One region of the Bradyrhizobium sp. Kon56 genome, then DNA from elsewhere that is predicted to be linked to it. Evidence: riboswitches for the same ligand, from Rfam matches in the RefSeq annotation. Region 1 holds a riboswitch; each other region holds the start of a gene.

What was found. A riboswitch is a leader RNA that binds a small molecule or an ion and turns the genes downstream of it on or off. The one in region 1 is predicted to bind glycine.
Region 2: it holds a riboswitch for glycine, as region 1 does, so the genes downstream of both, AC0L3B_RS37125 (FAD-dependent oxidoreductase) here and gcvT (glycine cleavage system aminomethyltransferase GcvT) in region 1, are expected to answer to the same signal.
Region 3: it holds a riboswitch for glycine, as region 1 does, so the genes downstream of both, AC0L3B_RS33745 (D-amino acid dehydrogenase) here and gcvT (glycine cleavage system aminomethyltransferase GcvT) in region 1, are expected to answer to the same signal.

What each region holds. Positions count from the first base shown of each region.
Region 1 covers NZ_JBVVOU010000007.1:66,538-76,643, reverse strand. Annotated here, with positions in the region: gene AC0L3B_RS13440 (cyclic nucleotide-gated ion channel) at 1-969, opposite strand, end outside; gene alaS (alanine--tRNA ligase) at 974-3,667, opposite strand; glycine riboswitch at 3,890-3,979, shown strand; gene gcvT (glycine cleavage system aminomethyltransferase GcvT) at 4,139-5,287, shown strand; gene gcvH (glycine cleavage system protein GcvH) at 5,299-5,667, shown strand; gene gcvP (aminomethyl-transferring glycine dehydrogenase) at 5,830-8,694, shown strand; gene AC0L3B_RS13415 (hypothetical protein) at 8,828-9,820, opposite strand; gene AC0L3B_RS13410 (hypothetical protein) at 9,830-10,106, opposite strand, start outside.
Region 2 covers NZ_JBVVOU010000062.1:1,065-11,170, forward strand. Annotated here, with positions in the region: partial or broken gene tnpB (IS66 family insertion sequence element accessory protein TnpB) at 1-209, shown strand, start outside; partial or broken gene tnpC (IS66 family transposase) at 264-1,819, shown strand; partial or broken gene AC0L3B_RS37125 (FAD-dependent oxidoreductase) at 1,888-2,709, opposite strand; glycine riboswitch at 2,771-2,858, opposite strand; glycine riboswitch at 2,862-2,960, opposite strand; gene AC0L3B_RS37130 (hypothetical protein) at 3,103-3,657, opposite strand; gene AC0L3B_RS37135 (aminotransferase class IV) at 3,888-4,361, opposite strand; gene AC0L3B_RS37140 (acyl-CoA dehydrogenase family protein) at 5,917-7,113, shown strand; gene AC0L3B_RS37145 (acyl-CoA dehydrogenase family protein) at 7,160-8,317, shown strand; gene AC0L3B_RS37150 (acetate--CoA ligase family protein) at 8,576-10,106, shown strand, end outside.
Region 3 covers NZ_JBVVOU010000036.1:22,136-32,241, reverse strand. Annotated here, with positions in the region: gene ald (alanine dehydrogenase) at 1-597, shown strand, start outside; gene AC0L3B_RS33755 (MFS transporter) at 951-2,633, opposite strand; gene AC0L3B_RS33750 (Lrp/AsnC family transcriptional regulator) at 3,451-3,927, opposite strand; gene AC0L3B_RS33745 (D-amino acid dehydrogenase) at 4,553-5,803, opposite strand; glycine riboswitch at 5,867-5,954, opposite strand; glycine riboswitch at 5,958-6,055, opposite strand; gene AC0L3B_RS33740 (D-aminoacyl-tRNA deacylase) at 6,816-7,751, shown strand; gene AC0L3B_RS33735 (M24 family metallopeptidase) at 7,837-9,060, shown strand; gene AC0L3B_RS33730 (M20 aminoacylase family protein) at 9,443-10,106, shown strand, end outside.

The DNA.
Region 1 (10,106 bases):
GTTCGGCAGCGCGATCTCGACCTCGCCGGCGGTGATGAAATACATCGACGAAGCCGCATCGCCCCGCCGCACCAGGATCTCGCCCTCCTCGATCGTGCGCGCCCGCAGCAGCCGCATGATGTCGGCGATCTCGGATGCGCTGAGATGCGAGAACAGCGGCACCCGCGCCAGCATACCCCAGGTGACCACGAAGTCGCGCCGCTTCACCTCTTCCGCAAACGCCGTCGAGATGATCGCGACCGGCAGCGCGATCATGGCAAAGCCGCTGATGATGGTGAAGACGGAGATGAACTTTCCGAGCGCCGTCACCGGCACGACGTCGCCGTAACCGACGGTGCCAAGCGTCACGATCGCCCACCACATCGCCTGCGGAATGGTTCCGAGCTTGTCCGGCTGCACGTCGCGCTCGATGGCATAGAGCAGCGAGGCAAACGTCAGCACCGCGCCGATCAGGATGACGATGCAGCCGATCAGCGCCCGCCGCTCCGCGTGCACGGCCGCGAGCAGCGACCGCATCGCCGGCGAGTAGCGCACCAGCTTGAAGAACGGCAGCACGCCGAGCGCTGCCAGCGTTGCATGCCGGCCCGTGGCCAGCACGACCGCGGCCGGCAGGAACGCGAGCAGATCGATGATGCCGAGTGCGGAGAAGACATAGCTGAGCCGGTCGGACAGCGCGGACGCTGCGCGCTGGGTATGGCCCGCCACCGTCCACAGCCGCGCCGCATATTCCAGCGCGAACACGATCACGGACAGGATGGTGATCGCCGAAAACAGCGCGCTGAATTGCGCGTCCAGCTCCGGCACCGAGGCAAGCATCATCGCGATCACGTCGAGCACGATGACGGCGATGATCAGCTGGATGAAGCGGGACCCGACCGAGTAGGCCAGCGGATCATGCTCCAGCAATTCGTAGAGGCGATCCCTCAGATTGGGATCGCGGAGCCCAATTCCTCGCGGAACGGGGCGCACCTGCCTACGCGCCGGCCGATTTTTGTTCAGCCATGGCTTTTTCGATAGCCGTGAGCGCCGCGGGCGCATTGGCGCCATCAGGGCCGCCGGCCTGCGCCATGTCGGGCCGCCCGCCGCCGCCCTTGCCGCCGAGCGCTTCGGAGGCGACCTTCACCAGATTGACCGCATTGAAACGCGAAGTGAGGTCCGCGGTGACGCCGACCACGACGCCGGCCTTGCCATCCTCGGTGACGCCGACGATAGCGACGACGCCGGAGCCGATCTGCTTCTTGCCGTCGTCGGCAAGGCTCTTGAGATCCTTCATCTCGATGCCCTCGACCGCGCGCGCCATCAGCTTGACGTCGCCGACTTCGCGCACACCTGAGGCCGCGCCGTTGCTCGAAGCTGCACCGCCGCCCATCGCCAGCTTCTTGCGGGCGTCGGAGAGTTCGCGCTCGAGCTTCTTGCGCTCCTCCATCAGAGCGGCAATGCGCGCCGGGACGTCGTCGATCGAGGTGCGCAGCTCGTGGGCCGCGGTCTTCGCCAGCGCCATGGTGTCGTTGGCGTGTTTTCGCGCGTAGTTGCCGGTTAAAGCCTCGATGCGGCGCACGCCGGAGGCGACCGCGCTCTCGCCCGTCAGCGTGATCAGCCCGATGTCGCCGGTCCGCCTGACATGCGTGCCGCCGCAAAGTTCGACCGACCAGCCGAGTGCGTTGGCGCCGCGCTCGCGCGCGGTCCGGCCCATCGAGACGACGCGAACCTCGTCGCCATATTTCTCGCCGAACAGGGCGCGTGCGCCGGCCTCACGGGCCTCGTCCACGCCCATGACGCGGGTCGAGACTTCGTCATTCTCCAGCACCACCTCGTTGGCGATGTCCTCGACGCGCGCGAGCTCCTCCGCCGTGATCGGCTTCGGATGCACGAAGTCGAAACGCAGCCGATCCGGCGCAACCATCGAGCCGCGCTGGGCGATATGGTCGCCGAGCACCTGGCGCAGCGCCTCGTGGATGAGATGGGTCGCCGAATGATGCGCGCGGATCGAAAAGCGCCTGCCGTGATCCACTTCGAGCTGCAGCGCGGTGCCGAGCTTCAGCTCGCCGCTCTCCAATGTGCCGACGTGAACGAAGAAATCACCGAGCTTCTTCTGAGTGTCGGTGACGCGGAACTTGATGCCGCCCTCGCCGGTCAATACGCCGGTGTCACCGACCTGGCCGCCGGACTCCGCGTAGAACGGCGTCTGGTTCAGCACGATCGCCCCTAGCTCGCCGGCCTTGAGGCTCGTGGCTTCCTTGCCGTCCTTGACCAGCGCAGTGACCACGCCTTCAGCGCTCTCGGTCTCGTAGCCCAGGAATTCGGTTGCGCCCAGCTTCTCACGCAGCGGGAACCAGATCGCCTCGGAAGCCGCTTCGCCAGACCCCTTCCAGGATTCGCGCGCCTTGGCCTTCTGACGCTCCATCGCATCGGTGAAGGAGGCCTGGTCGACGCTGATGCCGCGCGACTTCAGTGCGTCCTGCGTCAAATCGAGCGGGAAGCCGTAGGTGTCGTACAGTGTGAAGGCGACGTCGCCGTCGAACATGTCGCCCTTCTTCAAGGACGCGCTCTTCTCGTCGAGAATGGCGAGGCCGCGCGTCAGCGTCTTGCGGAAGCGGGTCTCTTCCAGCCGCAGCGTTTCCTCGATCAAATTTTCCGCGCGCATCAAATCCGGATAGGCCTGGCCCATCTCGCGCACCAGCGCCCAGACCAGGCGATGCATCAGCGGCTCTTGCGCACCGAGCAGCTGCGCATGGCGCATCGCGCGGCGCATGATCCGGCGCAGCACATAGCCGCGGCCCTCGTTCGAGGGCAGCACGCCGTCGGCGACGAGGAAGGCCGACGAACGCAGATGGTCGGCGATGACGCGGAACGAGGCCACGGTCTTCTCGTCCGGTCCGCTTCCGAGAGCAGACGCCGTCGCGTCGATCAAATGACGGAACAGGTCGGTCTCGAACACGCTGTCGACGCCCTGCATGATGCAGGCCATGCGCTCCAGCCCCATGCCGGTGTCGATCGAGGGACGCGGCAGCGCCACGCGCTCCTCCTTCGTCACCTGCTCGTACTGCATGAAGACGAGATTCCAGAATTCGAGGAAGCGATCGCCATCCTCCTCAGGCGAGCCCGGAGGCCCGCCCCAGATGTGCTCGCCGCGATCGATGAAGATCTCCGAGCACGGCCCGCACGGCCCGGTGTCGCCCATCGCCCAGAAATTGTCCGAGGTCGGGATGCGGATGATGCGGTCCTCGGAGAAGCCCGCGATCTTCTTCCACAGCCCGGCCGCCTCGTCGTCGGTGTGGTAGACCGTGACGAGCAGCTTGTCTTTCTTGAGCCCGAATTCCTTCGTGATCAGCGTCCAGGCCAGCTCGATCGCGTGCTCCTTGAAATAGTCGCCGAAGGAGAAGTTGCCGAGCATCTCGAAGAAGGTGAGATGGCGCGCGGTGTAGCCGACATTGTCGAGGTCATTGTGCTTGCCGCCGGCGCGCACGCATTTCTGCGAGGTGGTGGCGCGCTGATAGGGCCGCTTCTCGACGCCGGTGAAGACGTTCTTGAACTGCACCATGCCGGCATTGGTGAACATCAACGTCGGATCGTTGCGCGGCACCAATGGCGAGGACGACACGATCTCGTGGCCGTTCTCGGCAAAGAAATTCAGAAAGGTCGACCTGATCTCGTTGACGCCGCTCATGTTCATCCAATCGGGTGTGCTTGCACCCGCCTTCCAGCCACCCAAACCGCAAGTTTGGGCTGATATCTGCGGGCCAATGCGCTTTTAGACAAGGCCAGCTTGGCTGTCCAGAAACTGTGCAGCCAGATCAAGGCGTTGCCGCAGTCGCGTAATCCGTTGGAAAGCCGCCGATGCCGCGTTGACAGGCTTGGCCGGCCTGTGGTCTTTACCTATCTGTATCGTACGGCCACGTCGGGAGAGACCGGCACTGGTAGCCGGCGCCGAAGGAGCAACCGCCCCGGAAACTCTCAGGCAAAAGGACCGCGTGGCTTTGACAGCATCTGGAAAGAGGCGCCGACGGGCCAAGACCTTTTAAAGGGTAGGTTCGGACAGCGTCCGCCGACGGGATAATACTCTCAGGCACAGCGACAGATGGGGCTTCGACTGGTGTCCACGGGAAATCGTTCCCGGGGAACCGCCGAGGGCCCCCCGATGCTTGCGCGCGACGACAAAGACTCCCTGAAACGCACCCCCCTTTACGACCTGCATGTCTCGCTCGGCGGCAAGATGGTGCCGTTCGCGGGCTATGACATGCCCGTGCAATATCCGGCCGGAGTCCTGAAGGAACACCTTCATACCCGCAACGCAGCCGGCCTGTTCGATGTCTCCCACATGGGCCAGATCGCACTCAGGCCGAAATCCGGCAAGGTCGAGGACGCCGCCCGCGCGCTGGAAGGACTGGTGCCGCAGGATATCTTGGCGATCGCGCCGGGCCGGCAGCGCTACGCCCAGTTCACCAATGCCGAGGGCGGGATTCTGGACGATCTGATGGTCGCCAATTTCGGCGATCACCTCTTCCTGGTCGTCAACGCCGCCTGCAAGGCCGAGGACGAGGCGCATCTGCGCGCGAATCTCTCGGACGACTGCATGATCGATTCGCTTGCCGACCGCGCGCTGATCGCGCTGCAGGGGCCGAAGGCGGAATCGGCGCTGACGAAATTGTGTGCAGAAGCACCCGCCATGAAATTCATGGATTCCGGTCCGCACAAGGTCGCCGGCCTCGACTGCTTCGTCTCGCGCTCCGGCTATACCGGCGAGGACGGCTTCGAGATTTCGGTTCCTGCCGGCGATGCCGAACGGCTCGCCAAGGCCCTGCTGGACAATCCTGACGTCATGCCGATCGGGCTCGGCGCCCGTGACAGCCTGCGGCTCGAGGCCGGGCTTTGTCTTTACGGCCACGACATCGACACCGCGACCACGCCGGTCGAGGCCGCACTGGAATGGTCGGTGCAGAAGAGCCGCCGCACCGGCGGCGCGCGTGCCGGGGGCTTCCCCGGCGCGGCAAAGATTCTCGCCCATTTCGACCATGGCGCATCCCGCCGCCGCGTCGGCCTGCGCACCGAGGGCCGCGCGCCGGTGCGCGAAGGCGCGCTGCTGTTTGCGGATGCGACCTCCGCCGAGCCGATCGGAAAGGTCACCTCGGGCGGTTTCAGCCCGAGCCTGAATGCGCCGGTCGCGATGGGCTATGTGCCCACCGCATCGAGCGCGATCGACACAAAACTCTTCGCCGAGGTGCGCGGCCAGCGCCTGGCCGTGCAAATCGCCGCCATGCCCTTCGTGAAAAACACCTACAAACGCTGAGGACCGAGAAAATGACCACGACGCTGTACACCTCCGACCACGAATGGCTCGCGATCGACGGCGATGTCGCCACCGTCGGCATCACCGACTACGCGCAATCGCAGCTTGGCGACGTCGTGTTCGTCGAATTGCCCAAGCTCGGCCGCACGCTGAAGAAGGCCGAACCCGCCGCGGTCGTGGAATCGGTGAAGGCCGCATCGGACGTCTACGCGCCGGTGACGGGCGAAGTGCTCGAGACCAACGCCGCGCTCGCCGCCGAGCCCGCACTGGTGAACTCGGATGCGCAAGGCGCGGCCTGGTTCTTCAAGATCAAGATTGCCGACAAGAGCGAGCTCGGCGGTCTGATGGACGAAGCCGCCTACAAGGCCCACACGGCGTGAGATGATGCGAACTCTGACCTCATATTCGGTGTCATCGTCCGCGAAGGCGGACGATCCAGTACGCCGCGGCCAATCGGCCCTAGCCGAAGCGGCTGCGTTTACTGGATGCCCCGCCTTCGCGGGGCATGACGGCGACAAGAACATCTGAAGCGAGGACCCATGATGACCGCGCACCGCAAATCCAACGGCGACACCACCAGCTTCGTTCGCCGCCACATCGGCCCCTCCGCGCGCGACGTCACCGCGATGCTCGAGGCCGTCGGCGCGAACAGCGTCGATACGCTGATGGCGCAGACGCTGCCGGCCTCGATCCGGCAGGCCGTCCCACTCGATCTCGGCAAGCCGCTCAGCGAGACCGAAGCGATCGCGCATATGGGCGAACTCGCCGCCCAGAACCAGGTCTTCACCTCGCTGATCGGCCAAGGCTATTCCGGCACGATCCTGCCCGCGGTAATCCAGCGCAACATTTTGGAGAACCCGGCCTGGTACACGGCCTACACGCCCTACCAGCCTGAAATCAGCCAGGGCCGGCTCGAGGCGCTGCTCAACTTCCAGACCATGATCTGCGACCTCACCGGGCTCGACGTCGCCAACGCCTCGCTGCTCGACGAGGCTACCGCTGCCGCCGAAGCGATGGCGCTCGCGGAGCGGCACTCACGGGTCGAAGCAAAGGCCTTCTTCGTCGACAAGGACGTGCATCCGCAGACGCTCGCCGTGATGCGCACCCGCGCGGAGCCGCTGGGCTGGACCCTGGTCGTGGGCGATCCCCTCACCGATCTCGACAAGACCGACGTGCTTGGTGCACTGCTGCAATACCCGGGCAGTTCAGGCGCTGTGCGCGACCTCAGGCCCGCGATCGCCAGCCTGAAGGCCAAGGGCGCACTCGCGATCATCGCCGCCGATCTGCTGGCGCTGACACTGCTCGCCTCGCCCGGCGAGCTCGGCGCGGACATCGCCATCGGCTCGGCGCAACGTTTTGGCGTGCCGATGGGTTATGGCGGGCCGCACGCGGCCTATATGGCGGTGCGCGATGCGCTCAAGCGCTCGCTGCCCGGCCGCATCGTCGGCCTCTCCGTGGATTCGCGCGGAATGCCGGCCTACCGTCTCGCGCTGCAGACCCGCGAGCAGCACATCCGCCGCGAGAAGGCGACCTCCAACATCTGCACCGCGCAGGTGCTGCTCGCCGTGATCGCCTCGATGTATGCAGTCTATCACGGCCCCGAAGGCCTTTCGCAGATCGCGCGCAATGTGCATCGCCGCGCCGCGGTGCTGGCGGCCGGCCTGCGCAAGCTCGGCTTTGCGCTGCAGTCCGACAGTTTCTTCGACACGCTCAGCGTGGATGCAGGGGCGAAGCGTACCGAAGTCGTGGCGCGCGCGGCGGCCGAGAAGATCAATCTCGGCGCTGGCGAAACTGCATTGCGGATCGCGCTCGACGAGACCACCACGCCCGCAACGGTGGAAGCAGTCTGGCGCGCCTTCGGCGGGCAGCTTGCATACGCCGAGATCGACGCCACCACGCGCGAGGCGCTGCCGGAGACGCTCAAGCGTGCGACCTCTTTCCTCACCCACCCCGTCTTCCACGCGCATCGCTCGGAAACCGAGATGCTGCGCTACATGCGCAAGCTCAGCGACCGCGACCTCGCGCTCGACCGCGCGATGATCCCGCTCGGCTCGTGCACCATGAAGCTGAACGCGACCACCGAGATGATGCCGCTGACCTGGCCGGAATTCGGCAGCCTGCATCCGTTCGCCCCGCCTGAGCAGGCGAAGGGCTACTACGCGCTGTTCGCGCGGCTGGAAAAATGGCTGTGCGACATCACCGGCTATGACGCGATCTCGCTGCAGCCGAACTCGGGCGCGCAAGGCGAATATGCCGGGCTGCTCGCGATCCGCGGCTATCACGCGGCGCGTGGCGAGACGCATCGCAAGATCTGCCTGATCCCCTCCTCCGCGCACGGCACCAACCCGGCCTCGGCCGCGATGGTCGGCATGGACGTGGTGGTGGTCGCCTGCGAGAAGAACGGCGACGTCGACGTCAATGATCTCCGCGCCAAGGCCGAGAAGTATTCGAACGACCTCGCCGCGGTCATGATCACCTATCCCTCGACCCATGGCGTGTTCGAGGAGCACATCCGCGAGATCTGCGAGATCGTGCATGGCCATGGCGGACAGGTCTATCTCGACGGCGCCAACCTCAACGCGCAGGTCGGCCTTAGCAGGCCCGGCGATTACGGCGCCGATGTCAGCCATCTCAACCTGCACAAGACCTTCTGCATCCCGCATGGCGGCGGCGGCCCGGGCATGGGCCCGATCGGCGTCAAGGCGCACCTCAAGCCGTTCCTGCCCGGTCATCCGGCGACGGATGGGAAAGCGCCTGTGGGGCCGGTCTCGGCCGCGCCGTTCGGCTCGGCTTCGATCCTCACCATCTCCTACATCTACATCCTGATGATGGGCGGCGAAGGCCTCAAGCGCGCCACCGAGATCGCGATCCTCAACGCCAACTACGTGGCTGCAAGGCTCGATGCGCATTTCCCGGTGCTCTACAAGAACGAGAAAGGCCGCGTCGCGCATGAGTGCATCGTCGACCCCCGCGCGCTGAAGACGACCTCAGGCGTCACCGTCGACGACATCGCCAAGCGCCTGATCGATTACGGCTTCCACGCGCCGACCATGAGCTTCCCGGTGCCGGGCACGCTGATGATCGAGCCGACCGAATCGGAATCCAGGGCGGAGCTCGATCGTTTCTGCGATGCCATGATCGCCATTCGGAAGGAGATCGCCGAGGTCGAGGCTGGCCGCTTCAGGATCGAGGCGTCGCCGCTGCGTCATGCCCCGCACACCGTGCATGACATCGCGGACGACGATTGGAAGCGCGCCTACACCCGCGCCGAGGGTTGCTTCCCCGCGGGCACCTCACGAACCGACAAATATTGGTCCCCGGTCGGGCGCGTGGACAACGTCTATGGCGACCGCAACCTGGTGTGCTCCTGCCCGCCGGTGAGCGATTACGCGGAGGCGGCGGAGTAACCGTTTTGTAGGGTGGGTTAGCCACCGGCTGCGCGAAGCGCAGTCGCTGGCGTAACCCACCACTTCTGTCTCTGGCGAAATGGAAGAGGTGGGCTACACTTCGCTAACCCACCCTCCGGCACGGAACACGCATTTAGGGCGCAACCAACGAGCGGGTCTCGGGGTCCCACCGCCAGAGTCGCTCGTTGGTCAGGTGAGTGCCGCCCCACCAGCGATCAATCCGGTTGTGCCGGCGAAAATCCTGGTCGCCTCCCAACACCGCCTTTCCGAACTCGGTCAGCGTCAATTGCGACCGCTCGTACCGATCGAACTGACTTGAATCGTCGTGCATCTCTAGCGAAAACGGACCTTGATCCAGTCCCGACACGGCCGGCCTCTCGCACCGCGCAAGGCCGTCAAGCAGCGCTCCAACTTCCCAATAACCATACACATCCAGCCCGTTGCACTTCTGATGGCCCGGAAAGACATCGAAAGGCTGCATGCCGCCTCGCGCGATGAGCTGGAGTATCCGCGCTTCCGTGGCTCCAAGGCCTGAGGCGGGACGCGGAAGTTCGTTGAGCAGAGCCCTCACGTGAGGGGCGAGTTGTGGCAAACAGCTCAAATTGGTCTTGAAGAGATCCCTCCAACTTTGCGGGGTCGGCGCGCGATAGGCCCGCCATGCACGCTTGGCCGATTTGAGTTGACGAGGTGTGATCGCAACAGCCGGCGGGTAGAGTTCGCTTCGCGGTGGGTCGACATCCCTGACACCCAAGAACAGGGAGCGCACGACAAAGTCGGGATTTGCATCGTGTTGGCGGCCCCAATGATCGAGCAGCCAGAGCAGGATCAATTGCGCATTTGGCTCCGGCCCTCGCCAAAACTCGACCGTGTCATATTCCGCGAGCAGTTCAATCAGTCCTCGATCCTTCACGCCTGATTCCTCGAGACGCCAGGACGGCGTATCGTCGAGCCAGTGAAGCCCGCGGGGCTGTGTCGTACGCGGCGCAAAGAATGCGTCCAGCTCTGCATCGGCTGGCAACGGTCCCCAGACCAGCCGGCGCTCGATGGCAATCACGAGGTCGGCAAGGCCCGCCTGTTGAATAGCGCCGGCGATGGACGAGTCGGTCGTGACAATGAGCCGCGTCATGCCGTGGCCTCAAGGCTTCGTCAAAACATTACCGTAACGCCACAGCCGATCATTGGTCAGGTGCGTGCCGCCCCACCAGCGGTCGATCGGATTGTGGCGACTGAAATCTTCCTGATGGGCCAGGACGGCCCTGCCGAACTCGGTCAACGACAACCGGCTGCGGAGATAGACCTCGTGCCGAGCTCTTAAATTTTCGCGATCGATCGTGCGCAGTTCGTCGCCCAACCCGGCCACTACGGGCTTGGGGCCGAGCGCGAGCCCCTCGAGCAACGAACCCAACTCAAAT
Region 2 (10,106 bases), on a different contig from region 1:
CGCCGTTGCGACCGGATGAAGCTGCTGTCTTCGATCGGTCGGGCTTTGTGCTGGTCCGGAAGCGGCTGACCGAGGACAGGTTCAGGTGGCCGCGCCGGGAGGCTACGGTCGTCCAGCTTACGACCGAGCAATTGCACTGGATTCTCGACGGCATCGATATTGACGCAATGGTCCGCCATCCAGTGCGGCAATATCAGGTCGCAGGCTGACGGCTCCCGAATTGTGCGGTTGACGCGGCGACATGCTTTCGATTCAAGAATCTGATGAATCGACCCGGCGAACTGACTGTTGAAGAGTTGATGGCGCGCATTGCTGCGCTGCAGGCGGAGAACCGTCAACTCGCCGAACGGGTCGTTAAACTTGAGGAAGAGTTGGCCCTTGCGCGGCTGTATCGTTTTGCGCCGAAGGGCGAGAAGCACATTGACCGCCTCTTCAATGAAGCCGAACAGGCCGCGGATAAGGACGACGCCGACAGCGAAGATGGCGATGTCGTTGTCCTGCCGGACACGGGCTTGCCGGCGAGCGAAGGGGCGACGGGAAAGAAGCGCGGCCGCAAGGCCTTGCCGGAAAACCTGCCGCGCGAGCGTGTCGAGTATGACCTTCCCGACGCCCAGAAGGCTTGTCCTTGCTGCCGTCACCAGATGCATCGCATGGGCGAGACCGTTACCGAGCAACTTCATATCGAGGTGAAGGCGAAGGTCCTGCAGAATGTGCGGTTCAAATATGCCTGCCGTCATTGCGACCGCACCGGGATCAACACGCCGGTCGTGATCGCGCCAATACCCACGCAACCTTTGCCAGGCAGCATCGCTACGGCCTCGACGCTGGCTTTCGCGCTCGTTCATAAGTATGTCGACGGCACACCGCTCTACCGCCTGGCGCAGGCATTCGAGCGCGCCGGCGTTCGTGTCAGCCGAGGCGCTCTGGGCCACTGGGTGATCGGCTCGAGCGAAAAACATCTCTCCCGCATCTATGACGCGCTGAAGCTACGGCTCAGATCGCAGCCCCTCATCCATGGTGACGAGACCACGGTCCAGGTGCTGAAGGAAATGGACAGAGAGGCCGCCAGCACGTCAATATGTGGGCTTACCGGAGCGGCGAGGACAGTGACGAGCCGATCGTGCTGCTCGAATATCAGCCGGGCCGCGGCCAGATACACCCGCAGGCTTCCTCGGCGATTACCGCGGGATATTGATGAGCGATGGCTACACTGGCGGGGGCCACCCATCTTTGGATGCATGGCCCATTCCAAGCGGCGCTTCGTCGACGCACTCAAAGCGAGAAAAAAGGGTGGCGGGCCGCCGGAACAGGCGCTCCGGTTCTTCGAACAGCTCTACCGGGTTGAAAGGCAGGCGCGGGACGAAATACCGGAGAAGGGTGAAACACAGGCCGAATGCATTCGCCGCTTCCGCCAGCAACATAGTGTCCCCATCCTCAATGCTCTCAAGGTATGGCTCACTGAAATCGCCCCGAAGGTCTTGCCTGACAGCAAGCTCGGCGACGCTGTGTCCTACACACTGAACCAGTGGGATTATCTGACGCGCTACACCGGGGACGGCAGCATGCCGATCGACAATAATCTTCTGGAGCGCGACATCAGGGTTTTTGCAACTGGCAGCAAGAGTTGGTTGTTCAGCGATACCGTCGACGGAGCCAAGGCCAGCGCCATCGTCTAAGCTTAGTGCTGACCTGCCGCGCTTGTGGCGTTGAGCCGTTAGCGTGGTTGCGCCACGTCCTTACGGAACTGCCTCAGCGCCCCGAGAACGCAGCTATCGACGATCTCCTGCCCTTCAACTTCCTCGACGCCGCCGCAGCCTGACCCGATCCGTCCGTCTGAAAGCGATCAGCTGTTGCAAGGGCCGCCAACGTGCGGGAAAATGAGCGCTTACCCTTGACGGGATAAATGTATGTTGTCCCCCAGCATTGAAGCAATGCGGCGGCTGCCGACTCCTTCGCAGACCACTGCGCGTTCGGCATTGAGTTCTTCCTTGCGAACCTCGTTTCCAGTGTACGACCACATCGTCTCGGTCGGACCGCATGCCGCAGACCTCTGCATCAAAGACGAAGCGTACGCCTCCTCGCTCGCAAGCCGCAGCGAGGCCGCGCGTGAACTTGTGAATGTCGCCGGTTGAGTCAGACGGGGTAAAGAAGCCACCATAATACTGATCGCGCAGAGCTGGCTCTATTGTAAGCATCTCAGAAGGCGTCACGGGACGGCGATCCAATCCGCCCTTGAGCAGCAACTGATTCACGCGAGAGGCCGCATCGAACTCGGGTTTGCTCGAATAAACGTGCAAAATTCCTCGCCGCTCCAAGTCGAAATCGATGCTCTCCTGATCGGCTAGCTCAAAAAGATGCTTGCGAGCGGCTATCGCTAGCTTCGTCGTTTCGATCGTGTTGTGCTGGCGGTAGTTTCGAATCTGGCTTACGAACTCTGCCAGCCAAGTATAGCTGTGAAAACTGGGGCTTGGGTTCAGCAACAATGGTGCATCTTTGCGCAGCAGCCACCTCAAGCCTTTTACGATCGTTGCGACGTTATTTCCAGACCTCCGCATTGCTTGCCGATAATTGGCCGCCGTTCGCAAACGAAGTGTCCATCGCCGGATAGCGCTGGCGATCAAAGACTGTAACCGAATAGCCGCGGCGGGCCAGGGCATGGGCAGTTGTAACTCCGGTGATACCGGACCCGATTATGATGATCGTGCTCATCGTATGCTCCAAGACAGGATTGAACGAACGGTGAATGGCTTCGCCATGTCTCCGTCCCCAAATCTGTCCGTGCACCTGAGAGCTTTGTCCGCGATCGTCGTGGATCACGGTCCCCTTCGGTGGGGGCTGACCGACACCTCTCTCCAGATCGTCCTCGGTGTGCGGTCATGGGCCTGAGAGTTCCTTGGGGAGTTGCTCCGTCGGCGGTGATACGCCTTTGCAGGCTTATCGCGCTCTCCCGCACACAATCATCAGACACGATAACACTCTCAGTCGTACTCACTACCTGTCAAGCCGCGATGAATCGTCGGACCCAAAATCGGCGGCGTAAGCGACAACTCGATGTTTGCCCTAGCTCCCCACCCAGCTTAGCAGGTGGTTTGTTGCCTAGTACTATGCTGATCTCGCTTTTTTGATGATTGCATTCGCTGGATGTCCCATTGGTTTCCAGCGAGCTATCGGCAGCCAGCGCAGAAATACTGCGTGATCCTCAAAAGAACGCACAAGGTTTGCGTGGCGACGCTCTAATAAATCTGCGGTGGTGTAGGACCCTACAAAGCTGTGCTTGGCATGCATCTCTTTCAAAGTCGAGCCAAAATGGAGGCCTGCACGCCTGACGCGGTCGCTCTGCTCGATGAGGGGCTCTTCACGCCACTTGCGTCGACGCCTCTGGCTTATGGCGGCAGGATTCGCTCTTGTTCGTCGCGCGGGCAGGTTAAGTTCGCTGCTGGTCCGGCGATCCGCTGCCTCGATTTTCAATTCGCTCGATTTCAGGCGGTCGCTGATTACCGCATCGGCAGCTTCGAGCAAGGCTTCAAATAGCCCGGCGTTCGCATCGAAGCACGACCCGATTAGGATCGTATCTTCCCCCCGAAGGTAGTTGGAAAGCCTGTTTTCAAGCGCTCGGTGAACGGAGAGCGTTCCGCAACTGAATCGCACGGACAACATTCCAAAGCCTGCCGTTCGAGACCTGTATGCGCGGCTCGCACCAGGGCCGGGTGATTGGCCAGACCGAGATAATTGTTGGCGCACATGTTCAGGAGCTCGCGCTCGCCAAGTGCGCGCAGGTGTATATGCGTCGACTGAGGCGAGGCGATCTCTTGCTCGACTTTCTGGAGCTTTCGATGTCACGAAGTCGCTGACCAATTTGCGAGCGCATGGTTCATTTCCGATCATGGTTAAATGATAGCAGTCGACCATGCGGGATCCGCGTGCTTTGGCAAAGAAAGATCTGTAAGCTGGAGGGTGATGGGCCCGACCTGGCCTTTGGAGATCGTCGTGTCGTCGATGCGCGTCACTGGCACAATGCCGCCGGCAGTAGAGGTAATGAACACCTCGTCAGCCTTCTTGATATCGTCACGACTGATGTCAGCAGCAGTGGCGGCGAGGCCAATCTCAGCACAAAGATCGAACACGGTCCGACGCGCAATACCCGGTAACACGCCAAGAGCCGGCGTTCTCAACGATCCGTCCTTTACCAACACGTTGAAGCCTGGACCCTCGGCGATATGCCCGTTCGTATCTAGGATCAGCGCCGTCTCGTCGTAGGCATCGAAAAGACCCTTTACGAGATCAAGCCCATGATAGTTCTTGATCGTGGGATCGACTGAACCCGGCGGGATGCGGACACTCTCGCTAATCGCGACGCGCAAACCTCTTTCCAGTTGTTCCTTTTGGCAACTGAACCATAAGCTACCGCAAACGCGATAAACCGGTTCTCTGCAAGGTGGGGATCGCGGCTGAATGTCGGCGATGAACCGCGCGTGCAGATCATCTCAACGTAAGCCGATTTATGACCCGACAATAGCGACACACTGCTTGGGGATCGAAGCAATTGTCTCGCGATTGTAGGGCAGCTTCATTCGAAGACGTTCGACGCCTGCCGGAAATCGGTCAAGGTGCAGATCCAACCGAAAAACCGGCCGTTCCACACGTGCACGTTTTCGTAGGTCGCGTCCGAGTGGAGGAGACCCCAATCGAGCACAGAGATCTTGGCCTCGGACATCGGAAGGTACTGCCCATCCATGAAGGCGACCCCATGAGGGTAGCGCCGTTGACCGATGTGATGCTGATCGATTGCCGAAAGCGGGGGTGAGGGCTCTTTCATCGGAGTCATTGGAAATAGGAGGGATTGAGACAAGGAATAAGTTCTTGCTTTGGGACAAAAGGATCGCGGACATGGTGCTCCATCAAGATGTCGAGGATCGGCACGGCCGGCCCACTGAACCTGGTCACGTTGGATGTTAGAAGCCCAACGAGCCGCATTCCTCGGATCTGGCATCTCGCCTAGTCTAAATTCTCCGTCCGAAACGTGAAGCTTTCGTACAAAAGGAACGCGGCCAGGCGGCGAGCTCTTCGCATTTCGGCTCTGGCGCCCTCAGCATAGAAGGAAATTCGCGGCTCCGAATCTGGTTGATATCGGGCAATTTCGCATGTCGGTGTCGGGTGCATTCGAAGCGACCGCAGGCGCTTTGACGCCGCACCCTTCGTTGACACAGTGAGGCCGCACTGCGTTGAGCGTTTCTTCGATACTGCTCCGTATTCGATCAGGAGGTGACCTCGTTCGAGGACATGGCTTAGGCCGCACTAAGCGCGTACGCATAGAGCCCGCTATCCTCACCGACTCAATGTCCTTCATGCACAGCTCTGGATCTCGCTGATGCGAATTCGGCACCGCGCCGCCTTGCGCGCCCGTGCGCTCATCGGCCACTAGAGCTAGATGACAGTCGCGTTGTGAAGCCAACCAGCAATAGAGCTGGAATGGGGATAGTGGGGGAGGGAGCTTTGGCGCCTTTCTTCGATCACCGTTGGATAGGAAGAGGTAATGCTTCAAGGCTTGACGGGGAGACGCAGGATTTCTGCTTATCAGCCACTATATTATTTATTTTCTGCATGCAGAACCGGTACTGTTTATTCAGATGTGTCGTTTGCGTGGCATAGCGGTGAAATGGCTCAAATGTGTTCATGCCTGCATGGTCATAGGTGCTGTCCTCCCGGTCGAGCGAAGGTCGCATGTGGTGCTGATCCGGAGCGGCGGTCGGCCGTTGTGGGCTGCGGGGGCGTCCTTATGAAGTTCGCGAGGGGCGTTATGCTGAGGGTGATCTCGATGCAACGTCTCTGATCGAGGCCCACCTTCTTCAAGGTTTGGCAGTGCTCCGCAATCACAATTGTGGCAGTTCGAACTAGCGTTAGACACGGGAAGATTCAATGGATCTCGCATTCACAGAAGAAGAGCGGCGCTTTCGCGAAGAAGTGCGGCAGGACTTGCGTGAAAACATGTTGCCGGAGATACCACGCAAATTAGCCGAAGGCCGTCGGTTGTCGAAAGACGAGAGGGCTGCGGGAGCGCGTATCCTCAATCGGAAGGGTGTCCCGACTTGGCCTAAAGAATATGGAGGAGCGGGGTGGACTCCCTTGCAGCAGTATATTTTCGCAGAAGAGGTGCGAGCTCTTCCCGCGCGGTTTAAGTTCGGATACGGCGAGTCTTTGGTTGGTCCCGTCATCTATACCTTCGGCAATGAGGCGCAGAAGAAATACTATCTGCCGCGTATTGCCGACGCTGAGGACTGGTGGTGCCAAGGCTTCTCTGAGCCGGGCGCGGGCTCCGATCTCGCTTCACTCAGGACACGAGCAGTGCGTGATGGCAGTCACTATGTCGTCAATGGCCAGAAGATCTGGACCACGTGGGCGCAGTACGCCGACTGCATCTTTTGCTTGGTCAGGACCGATCCTGATGTGAAAAAACAGCAAGGGATTTCTTTTCTTTTGATCGACATGAAGACGCCAGGCGTCAGTGTGCGTCCGATACAGCTAATCGACGGCGGTCACGAAGTTAACGAGGTGTTTTTTGACAACGTCCGTGTTCCGGTTGAGAATCTCGTCGGAGAAGAGAATAAGGGGTGGGACTATGCCAAGTTTCTTCTCGGCAACGAACGCTTCGCAGACGCCGGCGTAGCCATTTCCGAGGAGCGTATCCTGTGCGCCAAGAGACTTGCTGCGCAGTGTCACGTCGGCGCTGAGCGACTAATCGATCAAGCCACATTCCGCGAGAAAGCCGCCGCCGTCGAGGTCCAACTAAAGGCGTTCGAACTAACGCAGCTTCGCGTGGTAACTAATGCATCGAAGCAGGAGAAGGCCACGCAGGACCCTGCAAGCTCCATCCTTAAGCTCCGAGGCTCGGAAATCGAGCAGGCGGCCGCAGAACTCTTGGTGGATGTGGCCGGACCTTATGTGCTCCCCTATTTCTCAGAAGAGGAACTCGAGAGTGACAACGGGCCACCGATTGGCCTCGAGTGGATCGCGAGGGCCGCGCCCACATATTTCGGCAGCCGCGCGGCGTCGATCTATTCGGGCTCCAACGAGATTCAGAAGAACATCATAGCAAAGGCGATCCTCGGCCTCTAATGCCTCGATGGCCCGCTGGGCGGCCCCAGTTTAGGAGAATATCACGTTGAACTTTGATCTTTCGGAGGAGCAGCGGCTTCTCAGAGAAAGTGTCGCGCGGCTGCTGCTCGACGGTTACGGCTTCGAGAACCGCCGCATTTATCAGGCGGAGGAGCGGGGATATAGTGAAGCGATGTGGTCACGCTATGCCGAACTCGGGCTTCTTGCGTTGCCCTTCGCTCAAGAATATGGCGGCTTCGGCGGCAGCGCGGTGGATACCATGATCGTTATGGAGGCCTTCGGCGAGGCGCTGATTCTCGAACCCTATTTCGCGACCATTGTCCTTGCCGGCGGCATCCTGCGGCACGGAGCGACTGAGGCGCAAAAGGCGAAGATTATCCCCGCGATCGCGGAGGGCCGAATGAAATTGGCCTTCGCTTATGCTGAGCCGCAGTCGCGCTACGACCTTTTCTACACTAAGACGGGGGCGAAAAAGGACGGAGACAGATGGATCCTTAACGGCACGAAAGCCCTTGTTCTCCACGGTGGCTCGGCCGATAAGATCATCATATCCGCGCGAACAGCCGGGGATACGCGGGACGAGGATGGGATCGGCCTGTTCCTCGTCAACGCCGATGCGCCGGGTCTCTCGCGCCGCGGCTATCCGACACAAGACGGTTTGCGCGCGGTAGAGATCAAGCTCGAGGACGTGCACGTTGAGGCAGCCAATGTCATTGGCGACCCGGAAAGGGCTTTCCCAGTCATTTCGCGAGTGGCTGACGAGGCGATTGCAGCAATTTGCGCAGAAGCCGTCGGCTCCTTTGCCAAAATGCACACCATCACTCTCGAATATCTCAAGACGCGCGAGCAGTTCGGTAGAAAGATTGGCACATTCCAGGTGTTGCAGCATCGGGCGGTCGACATGTTTGTGGAGCTGGAGCAGTCCCGCTCGATGGCAATGTATGCCGCAATAATGGCAAGCGAAGTCAAGGCGACCGAACGCGAGCGCGCCATTTCGGCGGCAAAGGTCCAGATCGGGCGCTCGGCGAGGGCGATCGGCCATCAGTCGATCCAACTCCACGGTGGCATCGGCATGACCATGGAGTACGGCGTTGGTCACTATTTCAAGCATGTGACCATGTTAGATGCCTCGTTTGGGAACACAGACTTTCATTTAAGGCGACTTGCCGCTCTCGGAGGGCTCCTCAGTGAGCCGATGAATTGAAGGGCAAAAATTAAGGCGCCGGTGTGAGTAAACTCGTCAAGCCGGCACATCGTGTTCCAGTTGAGACTTCACTGGGCAACCGTCCTGCGGGCGTGAGCAGTTTGGATATGAATCCGGTGATCAATTTGATCGCAGGATCCCAGTGACCTCGCCCTCTCTGGGGGGTTGCTGTTTGACGCAATTCACCGCAGAAGTCGGCGATGGATCGCCGTTGGAGCCCCAGCGCGATCTTGGCTATATGAATCTAGGACCCGATCGATGCATAAGTTGGAACGCCTTCTACGTCCGAAATCTATCGCCGTATTCGGAGGTCGACAGGCCGCATCTGTTGTTGCGCAATCCATTAAGATAGGGTTTGGCGGCCAGATCTGGCCGGTGCACCCCACCAAAGGTGAGATTGCCGGCCGAAAGGCCTACCGTTCAGTGGCCGATCTGCCCGGTGCGCCCGACGCCGCTTTCGTCGGCGTGAACCGGCATCTCACTGTAGACGTGATCTCAGCCCTCGCCGAGCGCGGCGCTGGGGGCGCCGTCTGCTATGCTTCCGGTTTTCTCGAAGTCGGAGCCTACGACCAGGAAGGCGAACGGCTGCAGAGCGAGGTGGTCAAGGCTGCCAAGGGCATGCCGATGCTTGGTCCGAACTGCTACGGTCTGATCAACTATGCCGATGGTGCACTTTTGTGGCCTGACCAGCATGGTGGCGTCAGGCTGGCCGAAGGAAGCCGTGGCGTCGCTATTATCACGCAGTCTTCAAGCATCGCCATCAGCATGACGATGCAGAAGCGCGGCTTACCGATCGCTTTTCTGATGACCGCCGGCAATCAGGCGCAGATCGGTCTCTCCGAGATCGCCCTTGGTTTGATTGAGGACGATCGCGTCACCACACTCGGGCTCCACATCGAGGCCTTCGATTCCGTACCCGGTTTCGAAAGGCTTGCGGCGCGTGCGAGAGAGTTGAAGAAGCCGATCATCGCTATGAAAGTCGGCCGTTCCGAGCAAGCGCGTCAGGCAACCTTATCGCATACCGCTTCGCTTGCTGGCTCAGACGTCGCTTCCGGCGCATTCCTGAAGCGGCTTGGTATCGCCCGCGTCGAATCGATTCCCGCATTCATCGAGGCGCTGAAGCTTTTGCACGTAACCGGACCGTTGCCTGGCCCCCGCCTCTCCTCGGTCAGTTGCTCGGGTGGCGAAGCGTCGGTCATGGCGGACAGTGCGGAAGGGCGCCTCGTACATTTTCCCCGCCTGACCGACGAGCACCGCACCAGTGTCAAATCGACGCTTGGGCCGCTGGTTGCGGTGGCCAACCCGCTCGACTACCACACCTTCATCTGGAACAACGAGCCGGCGCTGACCGAAACCTTCACGGCAATGGTTTCGGGTGGCCTTGATCTCAACATGATGGTGCTCGACTTCCCGCGCCCCGACCGCTGCTCGAACACCACCTATTGGCCGAATATACGCGCATTCGAAGCGGCGCTGAAGGCCAACAAGGCCCGGGGCGCGATTGTCTCGTCACTGCCGGAGAACATGCCTGAAGAGTACATCCCCGGAATCATTGAGCGTGGCATAGCACCTCTACAAGGGATTTCGGAAGCGATGCAAGCTGCCGAGGCAGGCGCTTTCATTGGCGCCGCGTGGTCGGGGCCGCGGGCGGAGCCAATCGACACCGCGGCTGCAGGTAGGCTTGGCGGCGATCGCCTAGTACTTGAGGAGGCCGAAGCCAAGGAAATGCTGCTCAAAGCTGGGCTGCCGGTGCCGAAGGGCGAGCGCGCCGGCAATGCGGAAGAGGCAG
Region 3 (10,106 bases), on a different contig from region 1:
GTGATAGGCGGTGGCGTGGTCGGTACGCATGCGGCACGGATGGCGGTGGGTTTGGGTGCGGAGGTCACGATTCTTGACCGCTCAATTTCTCGATTCCGTAAACTGGATGAACTGTTCGAAGGCCGCGTTCGTACCACGTTCTCGACAATAGAAGCCCTCGAGCAGGAGGTATTTGCGGCGGATGCTGTCATTGGCGCCGTGCTTGTCCCCGGCGCGAGCGCGCCGAAACTTGTCAGCCGGGGCATGTTGAGCTCGATGCGCAGAGGCTCGGTGATCGTGGATGTCGCAATCGATCAGGGCGGATGTTTCGAGACATCGCGTCCGACTACGCACGCTGATCCAACCTACGAAGTTGATGGCGTCATCCATTATTGCGTCGCCAATATGCCGGGAGCTGTTCCGCTCACCTCGAGCCAGGCACTGAATAACGCGACTCTTCCATTTGGGTTGGCTCTCGCCAACAAGGGATTTGCAGCCGTGCTCGAAGATCCGCATCTGCGCGCAGGTCTCAATGTCTACCGAGGCCGGCTGACTTATAAGGCTGTGGCTGAAAGTCTCGGCTTGCCGTTTTCACCGATCGATCAGGCCGCGGCCTGATCCCAGAGGCCTCCCTAGGAGGCGTTTTCCTCCCTGACTTGGCGGGCCACTCCTTCGGGAGTGGCCCCGTTTTTTAGACCGTCTATGAATTCGTTCAGAGACACTCGAGCTGCGGCGGAAGCAAGAAACCAACTTGCAATACGAGTTGAGTAAGGACGACCTTGCGGCTCTGGTAGTCTGCAAAAAAGAGCACTGTTCCAGTATCTCCGTCCGATCTGCATATTTCCAGACCTGACGCAGCGCTCATGGCGTCGAACCGGTGCGCCCGCAGACTGCTCCCAGATCCCCTGAGGCGAGCTCGCCACCAGGAGCATACTGATCATCACGGCTGCGCGGCCTTAGAAATGATATTCCTACGTACGACTCCGCCTGTAGTCGCCAAGCAAAGCTTCGTTGGCGGAATGGTCCGGTACATCGTCCTTCCACCGCACGGATCCGAACGGGCGTTCTAGCATGCGACGAATACGCACGGGCTCGGGACCGGTGTGGAAGGCCGCCGCTTGACGGTCTAGCGCGCGTTCGGAGTGGGTCGATCGGTTGCGTTGACGTAGATAATCAAGCCACGTCGGGCAATGGTAGCGCTCGGTCCACAGTTCGGGATCGGCAATATCACGTGCGATCGACCAGCCATACGCGCCATTCCGTTTCCGGAACAGCTGCACGTCTTGCATCACATTGTGAAAGGCCCGCGCATTCTCTTGTGCCACGCGATATTCGATTTCTATCACAAGCGGTCCACTACGATCGGTTAGCGCAAGCCTAACCTCAGGATGCGCGAGCGCCTCGGCGTCCTCGCTTCGTGGGTTTATGCGAGGCATGCGAAGCCAGAACCCCAATAGCGGAGAAATCAACATCAGGACGGCGGATAACAAAAGTGCCGTTTCGACGCCGGCGGCATCGGTCAGGCGACCCCAGCCCCAGCTACCGACGGCAATCCCGCCCGAGCTTGCTGCCTGGTAGGCCGCGAGCGAGCGTCCCGCGACCCAGCGCGGTGCCGACAGTTGCACGCCAATGTTGAAAAGGGCCCACGCCATCATCCACACAGCCCCTGCAAGGACAAGCGCGACCGATGTTAGAACCAGCTCGCGGCTCAACGCCACCGCGGCAAGCGCGCCCCCCATCGACAGTGCGCAGGCGCGGATTGCTGCCTCACCGCTCATGCGCTTCCGCACTTCGGGTACGTTTAGTGCTCCGATCACCGCGCCAAGGCCAAACGCGCTGAGCGTAATCCCATACGTCTGGGCATCGCCTCGGAGGAGATCGCGCGCGACTAACGGCATTAGCGCGATGATTGCGCCGCCGATCACGCCCGTGATCATGGAGCGGATCAGAACAATTTTGATCGGGGGCGAATTAGCGATATAGCGGACCCCCGAAACGATGGCACGATTTAGCTTTTCGGGGGGAAGATACGAGGGCTCGGAAATTCGCTTCCACAAGAATAGCGCAATAAGCAGCGGCAGATATAGCAACGCGTTCAACGCGAAGGAAGCTACTGCGCCCGCTGTCGCAACCACAATGCCGCCGATCGCTGGTCCCAGGCTGCGCGCGATATTGTAGCTGATGCTGTTCAGCGCGACCGCCGCTGGAAGTGCTTCCGCTGGCACCTGCTCGCTAACGGAGGACTGCCAAGCAGGATCCATCAGGGCCACGCCGCTGCCGATTACGAAACACAGTATCAGTAACAGGTCCGGCGTGACCAGGCCGCGCCAGGCAAGTGTCGTCAGCGCGGTCGCACCAGCGAGCAAGATGCCGAGAGAGACGAGCATCACGATGCGCCGGTCATACATGTCAGCAATGGCGCCGGCTGGCATCGAGATCAGCATAACGGGCAGCAACAACGCGGTCTGGACTAGCGCAACTTTGTCGGCGGACGATGTCATCTGAGTCATCGCCCACGCCGCGCCGACGCTCCGAATCAGGGCGCCCAGATTCGTAAGCAGACTTGCGAGCCAGATACGCCGGAAAGTGATGTGGCGGAACGGCGCAGTGATGCCTTCAGCGCTGAACGTCCGAGACTTGGGAGAATAAGTCATCTCGCTTGCTGCGTTGCCTCCGATGAATTGAAGAGAGACTCCGAGAATCGGCTGCTGAACGGGTGAGCGGCCCTGTCTGATGTGTGCCGCATCTGTGTGCGAAAAGCCTTAAGAGAGCCAACCTTGCTCCGAGATTTCGCTGTGGTGTTGTCCAGCTTGGTGCGAGCGAATCTGATTCTTGCCCTGCAAGCGTGAGCGTCAACGACACCGCCCCTTGCCTAGTCACTCCGTGCGACATGCCAGCGGCTTCGGCCAGATGTGGCACGCACTTAATGGCGCCAGAGGCTGCATTCTCTGGGATAGGTATTGATCCCGAATAGTGGATTTTATCGTGGCCGGCTGTGGGAAGCGAGCTGCTGCGTTAGCCGGGCCGCGGATGAACCGCCGCCGATTTCTTGAGATTCGCATGGTCTCGTCAGAGTGGAAAGGCAGCAACAATTGAACGCATGCAGGCGGACGTCCTACCCGCTAAACCGATCTGCAAAAGGTTCACTAGCCGATACACTACAAGATCGATATGGCAGTTTGCAGCATTTTCCGCGCATTGAGCGATGAAAAAGCGCGCTATGCGAGGTCCCTCTGTTCGGTAAACGGTTGCCAGGTCCTCCGCGATCGAGTTAGTCAGCTCGCTCGCGCCACAAGGCTCAAGCGATAGACAACCAGCGCCGCGAATCTGGGTGAGAAGCTGCTGGAGTTGGGAATTGCACCTCTTGCGCAAATGTCTGCGCTCGCTTCGTAGCGTACCCGGCGGCAGTGCGCTTACCTGATCTGGCGATGGACAAACGAGGACAAGCAGATTCGCTTGGCGAGATACGCTTCAATCCTCGGATGGAGCCTCGATTGGAATAGCAAAGCCGGCTTTTACCCGGTCCATTACCACCATCGTCTTGAAGCCTTTGATATCAGGGTTCTCACGGAAGAATCGCCGGGTGAACTGCTCATAGTCGTCCATGGTGCGTGCGGTAATGTACAAGACAAAGTCAGCATCGCCTGTAACGTAAAACCCATTGACGACTTCAACTGACGATTTGATAGCCTTTTTGAATCTGTCAATTATGTCCGAGCGCTCGCGCTCCAAGGTCACCAGCACAAGCATCTGAATAGGTCGCCCTACCGCCTTCGCCGAGACGATGGAAACGTCGGCCTCGATGATGCCGTCCGAGCGAAGCCTCTTTAGTCTGCGTTGACACGCGGTAGCAGAAAGCCCGGCCAGTTCGCCAATCGCCTCGGATGTCAAACGGTTATTCTTTTGCACAATCTCGAGGATGTGAGCGTCGATTCGGTCGTATTGCATAACCGGCTCCGGGCTTGAGAGGAAATTCTGCAACGAGTCGGTGCCTAGCGCAGAAAAACGTCTCGAAGTTGGGAAATCTCTTCGAAAAACATCATTACGACACCAGTATCGTCGATCCGTCGGCAATTTCAACAAATATGCGCTGCGTGACTTGCAAAATGATCTTTGAAAGGCCGCGGTCCTGCTACTCCGACGCACCGCGAAGATCACAGCTTGGGAGCGGCGAAATAGAAATAAGAGTTGCCGTCGATCCGCTGGCGTTCGGTGCCGGTATGACGTCGGCCCTCGAGTGTGATGGGCCCCTTTGTCGATAACAACAAGGTCGTTGGCTGGGGATATTTTTCTGCTCGGTCATGCAGAGATCCGCTACTCTCTTGCCTGGCATTAATCCGTAAGCAGTTATACGGATGATGATTGCGTCACATGGAGGCTGTTGAAGGCGACGGCGCCAAGTGGCTCATCGAGGTCTTCGTCTGAGCAATTAAGCTCTCGGGTCGTAAGCCGGTGAGGGTAACGTGTTCGTAGGATAATACTGCAAGATCCTGCTGTGGCGCTGTCAAGCGATATGCCCCCGGCTTTGATGCCGCCAGGAGCATAGTTTTGCGAGCTGGATAAGGCTAAACGCCTATGAGGCCACGGATCGGCTCAGCCGAGTTTTACTATCATCTGTTGCAATGACGTCCGCGACCATCTCAGCTGTGACAGCGGATAATGTCCAGCCGAGGTGACCATGACCGGTGTTGTAGAAGATATTCGGCCTTTTACCTCGGCCGACCCTCGGCATCATGCTAGGTGTCATAGGACGCAAGCCTGCCCATGGCACCACCTGCGCGGTGGACACATCCGGAAAAGACCGCTCTACCCAGCGCACCAGAGGCTTAATTCGGTCCCAGCGGATGTCGCGGTTCTCGCCGTTGAACTCCGCGGTCCCAGCGACACGGAAGCGATCTTCTCCTAACCGGCTGGTCACGATCTTGGTGGCCTCGTCGAGCAGGCTGACACGGGGCGCAGCCTTTTGGCTCGTTTCATCCCCGAGCTCGACCGTGATGGAGTATCCCTTGACGGGATAAATGTTTATCTTGTCCCCCAGCATTGAAGCAATGCGTCGGCTGCCGACCCCAGCGCAGACCACCGCTCTTTCAGCTTTAAGTTCCTCCTTCAGAGGGCCTCCTTCCCATCGTACGACCACACCGTCTCGATCAGCTTGCATGCCGCAGATCTCTGCACCAAAGACGAAGCGTACGCCCCTTCGCTCGCAAGCCGCAGCGAGACCACGCGTGAACTTGTGAATGTCGCCCGTTGAGTCAGATGGGGTAAAGAAACCACCGTAATACTGATCACGCAGCGCTGGCTCTATCGCGAGCATTTCGGAGGGCGTCACGGGGCGACGATCCAATCCGCCCTGGAGCAGCAACTGATTCACGCGAGAAGCCGTATCGAAGTCGGCCTTACTCGAATAAACGTGTAATATTCCTCGCCGCTCCAAGTCGAAAGCGATGCTCTCCCGATCGGCAAGCTCAAACAGATGTTGCCGCGCCGCTATCGCCAGCTTTGTCGTTTCGATCGTATTGCGACGGTAATGCCGAATCTGGCCTACGAACTCCGCGAGCCAAGTATATTTGTGAAAACTGGGACTTGGGTTCAGCAGCAATGGTGCGTCCTTGCGCAGCATCCACCTCAAGCCTTTTACGATCGTTGCGGCGTTATTCCAGACTTCGGCATTGCTTGCCGATAATTGACCGCCATTGGCAAACGAAGTGTCCATCGCGGGATAACGCTGGCGGTCAAAGACACTGACCGAATAGCCGCGGCAGGCCAAGGCATAGGCCGTTGTAACTCCGGTGATACCGGATCCGATAATGATGATCGTGCTCATCGTATGCTCCAAGACAGGGATGAATGAACGGTGAAATGGCTTTCGCCATCACTCCGTCCCCAAATCTGTCCGTGCACCTGAGAGCTTTCTCCGCAATCCTAGTGGATAACGGTCCCCTTCGGTGGGTGCCGACTGGCACCTCTCTCCAGATCGTCCTCGGTGTGCGGTCCTGGGCCTGAGAGTTTCCTTGGGGGGTTGCTCCGTCGGCGGCGATGTGCCTGTCGGCTCATCGCACTCTCCCGCACACCATCGTCAGACACGATAACAGTCTCAGACGTACTCACTACATGTCAAGCCATGACGCATCGTTGAAGCTCGAGATTCGGCGGCGTAGGCGATGCTCGATAATGTTGCTCTTCCAACCGTCCGATCACCAGCTGGTTTGCCGCTAAGATCGCTGTGGTGGCCTAGCATGTACGATCGTATCCGCTGGATGTCTCACCGGTTTTGAACAAGCTGTTGCTGCAGAACGCAGCAAAACTGCGATCTTAACAAAAAAACGCACAATGTGAGCGTGGGGCAGCTCTAATAAATACATGGTGATGTAGGACTCTCCAAAAGCTGTGCGCGGCATGCATCTCTTTCAACGTCGAGTCAAAATGGACGGCTGCACCCCTGACTCGCTTGCTCTGCTCGACCGAGGGTTCTGCAGCGTTCTGGCGTCGACGTTTCTCGCGTCTGGCGATAGAATTGAGTCTGGCTTGGCGCGCGACGAACTGAGGTTCTCTGCTAGTTCGGCGATCAACTCCCGCGATCTCCAAGTTGTGCGATTTCACGGCGCTGCTTCGCCAAAGACGCCAGCCGATCACAAGACTCAGCTCGCGCGTGGCGCCATTCTGAGGCTGTTCGGGCCGGGGTTGATCGGCTCTCAAGCGCCTGGTCGCGCCTTGCGAACTACGATCTCAGCTCAAATAGCATGCTGTTTTCATATGAAGCCCAAAAGATGCGGGCGCCGAGTTGAGGATAGATGTCGTACGCTTTCGATCTGCGTTGAACTCGATGGAGAATCGCGGTGAGACATGCCGTCTTCGTCTTCTGCGTCGATCACGAAAGGGATCCGGTTGCGGGTCACGTTCTGGATGCCCTCAAGGCCGAATGCACCCTTGTTCGAACGGGTTTAGAGCTCGATGGGCACTCCGTACTCGAGGTTCCTGGCTTGCATGGCGCCAGGATTTCGATCGTGCCCACTAACGAGGTCGTAAGTAACGACTATGGGCGCTACGCGCCAATCTTGAATGAACGCTTCGGTGACGCCAACGTTATTGGAATCGTGAATTGGCACGAGGGGGCCAATGCACAAAACGCAATCTTCTCGGTTCAAACGACCGGCGACCTGGCGACGGGGACTTTCAGCGCAGTCGACCCCCGGATTACTCGGGGCCTTCTTCTAGCCATCGAAGCCGAGCGCGTCACGTCGGGTCTTGCCGACTTTCGCACTTACCTGGAAGCGACTCATTGGTCGGGCGTCAAGGCGGGTGATGCTGGTACCCGTCTCGCTGACTTGCGGCCTTCTGCAATCGATATCGAGATCGGAAGCTCGCCAGCAGATTGGACTAATTCTCGTGCCGCTCGGGTGCTGGCGCGTTCGCTATTGCGAACGTTCGATCGCATGGACGAAGCGGTAACCTCCGTCCTTTGCATCGGTGGCGTTCACTTCGAACCAAGCTTTACGAGCGCCATATTGCAGGCACAAGACGAACCCCCGATAGCAGCAAGTCATGTCCTACCAAACCATTGGCTAGTGTCGGGCGGCTATGACCAGGAAAGTCGCTTGGTCGATCTAAGAGCTTGCGTGCATTCGATCGTGGGTGGGATTCAAGGCATCGTGTACCACGATAAGCTGAAAGCTCCTTTCAAAGGTGTTGCTCGCCTGCTTGCAGAGGAACTCGGTGTCCCGATGCTCTCTCACAAGAAACTGCGGGCGGCTCTTTCAAAGGATATCGAATGAGCCCGCGAAAGCTGTCATGTGCTGTCGGACCAGCATGTAAACTATCGGTCGCCCAGCGCTTGACGTATTTCTCTGGAGAAAAGCGATGAACGCTATTGGTTTTGGTTCGATTAAGACAATTCCGTACGATCCGTTTCCCCGGATCGAATACGAAGGCTGGGTCGAGCGGGCGCGGCGTTTGATGAAAGAGCATACTATAGACGCGCTTCTGGTGACGGCCGAACACAACTTGCGATATCTCGTTGGTGAGCCTAGCACGACGCCGCAGCAGACGACTCGGCCGCGATTTCTTCTTATTCTTTCGTCTGGTGAAGCTGTTGCGATCGTTCCCGAGGGAATCGACCAGTTTTATAGAGAGACAACCTGGGTAAAAAAATGCCGGAGCTGGCCTAGTCCGAATCCGAAGGATGAGGGTGTGTCAGCACTTGCCGGAGCGTTGCGTGAACTATTGCCAGAGCACGCCAGAATCGGCATAGAGCTTGGCGCGGAGAGTAGACTTGGCTTCCCTGCGGGAGATTTCTTGCGCGTTGCGGATGCGATCAAACCTCGGACGTTTGTCGATGCAGCGGATCCAATTTTCACTCCATTGCGAATGATCAAGTCTCCATTAGAGGTCGACCGAATTCGAACTGTATGCGGGCTTGTTTCAGAGGCATTTGAGAATCTGACACCAAAGCTCCGTCTGGGTATGACGGAACGAGAGGTGTGTCGCTTGTTCGAGACCGAATGCTTCAGTCGCGGTGTCGAGAAGACAAGCAAGATCGTTGGTGTCTCTGGCCGCGGGGGCTATACGCGGCCCTACGGTGTCCCGAGCGACAAAGTTCTGTCGGATGGAGACCTGCTGTTTATTGATGCGGGCTGTCTATTCGACTTTTATTGGAGCGACTTCGACCGACACTTTGCGTTCGGTGCACCTGATCCGCACACCCAGGATGCCTATCAAGTCGTTTGGGATGCCACAGAAGCGGGAATTGCCGCCGCTAAACCTGGCATTCCGATCTGTAATGTCTGGAGCGCAATGTCAGCCGTGCTAAATGGCTCAAATAATCGCGGTAAAGCCACGAACATCGGGCGAATGGGGCACTCCATGGGTTTATGGATGCCGGAGCTACCTTCCGTTCAACCGGACGATAAGACGATACTGAAGCCAGGCATGATCATTAATATTGAGCCAAGCACCTCCTATCCTTCGTATTTCGACGGATCACCGAAGCTGATGCTGCATGAAGAGGTCGTTGTCGTGACCGAAGCTGGCTCGCAATTGCTCACCTCTCGTGCTTCTCGAACCATACCGGTGGTCGCCAAATAAAGAGACAGAAAGCCCGCGGCGGAAGGAAGAGCATGCAGAGCTCTCGCCGTAAGCCTCAAGCGGCCATGACGTCCTATTCGCGTGTTACGCCTGTACCCCAATGGCCACATGAGAGCGTCGAATATCAGCAATCCGGCGGTGAATGCTGAGTATTTGTGATTCACGACGAGGGTGCAGAAGCCGACACGGCTCCCGCCCAATAGATGCGACGTCCAGCCATGACACTTCTACATTGTCACTTGCCGCGTTCTCCATTCCAAAAAGTCAGGACGCAAGCGCCTGCAGCAGAGAGTGCTCGCGGCCGCTTGATGAGTGGTGCACGGGGACACCGCCGCATACGACTGGTGCCGTATCGTAATGGATTCGTAAGTTAAGGTCTGACATGCATAGCGTTGAACAGTTCCGCGATCTGCAGCGTGAGGTAACCGCCTGGCGACGCTATCTTCACGAGAATCCCGAGCTCGACTTTCAGGTACATAACACGGCGAGGTTCGTGACCGAGAAGCTGGCTTCCTTCGGCATCAATCACATCGAAACGGGCATAGCTGAAACCGGTATCGTTGCATTGATTCAAGGGGAGGGGGGAGACGGTCCCACAATCGGGTTGAGAGCCGACATGGATGCGCTGCCAATCCTTGAGGCCTCAAACAAACCGTGGTCCTCGAGAGTACCGGGCAAAATGCACGCGTGCGGGCACGATGGTCATACCGCTATGTTGCTGGGTGCCGCCAAATACCTCGCCAAGACGCGCAATTTCAAGGGCTGCGTCGCCCTGATTTTTCAACCGGCGGAAGAAGTCGAACTTCCCTCTGGCGGCCTAAAAATGGTCCGGGAAGGAATCATGGACCGTTTCAGCATCTCTAAAGTCTTTGGGATGCACAACGCGCCGGGCACCGAGGTCGGCACGTTCAGCATTTGCGATGGGCCGATCATGGCCTCGCAGGACGATTTTGACATTGTCGTGAAGGGGCGTGGCGGTCATGCGGCCAAGCCGCATGAGACCATCGATCCAGTCGTAATTGCGGCACAGATCATCGTCGGCCTAC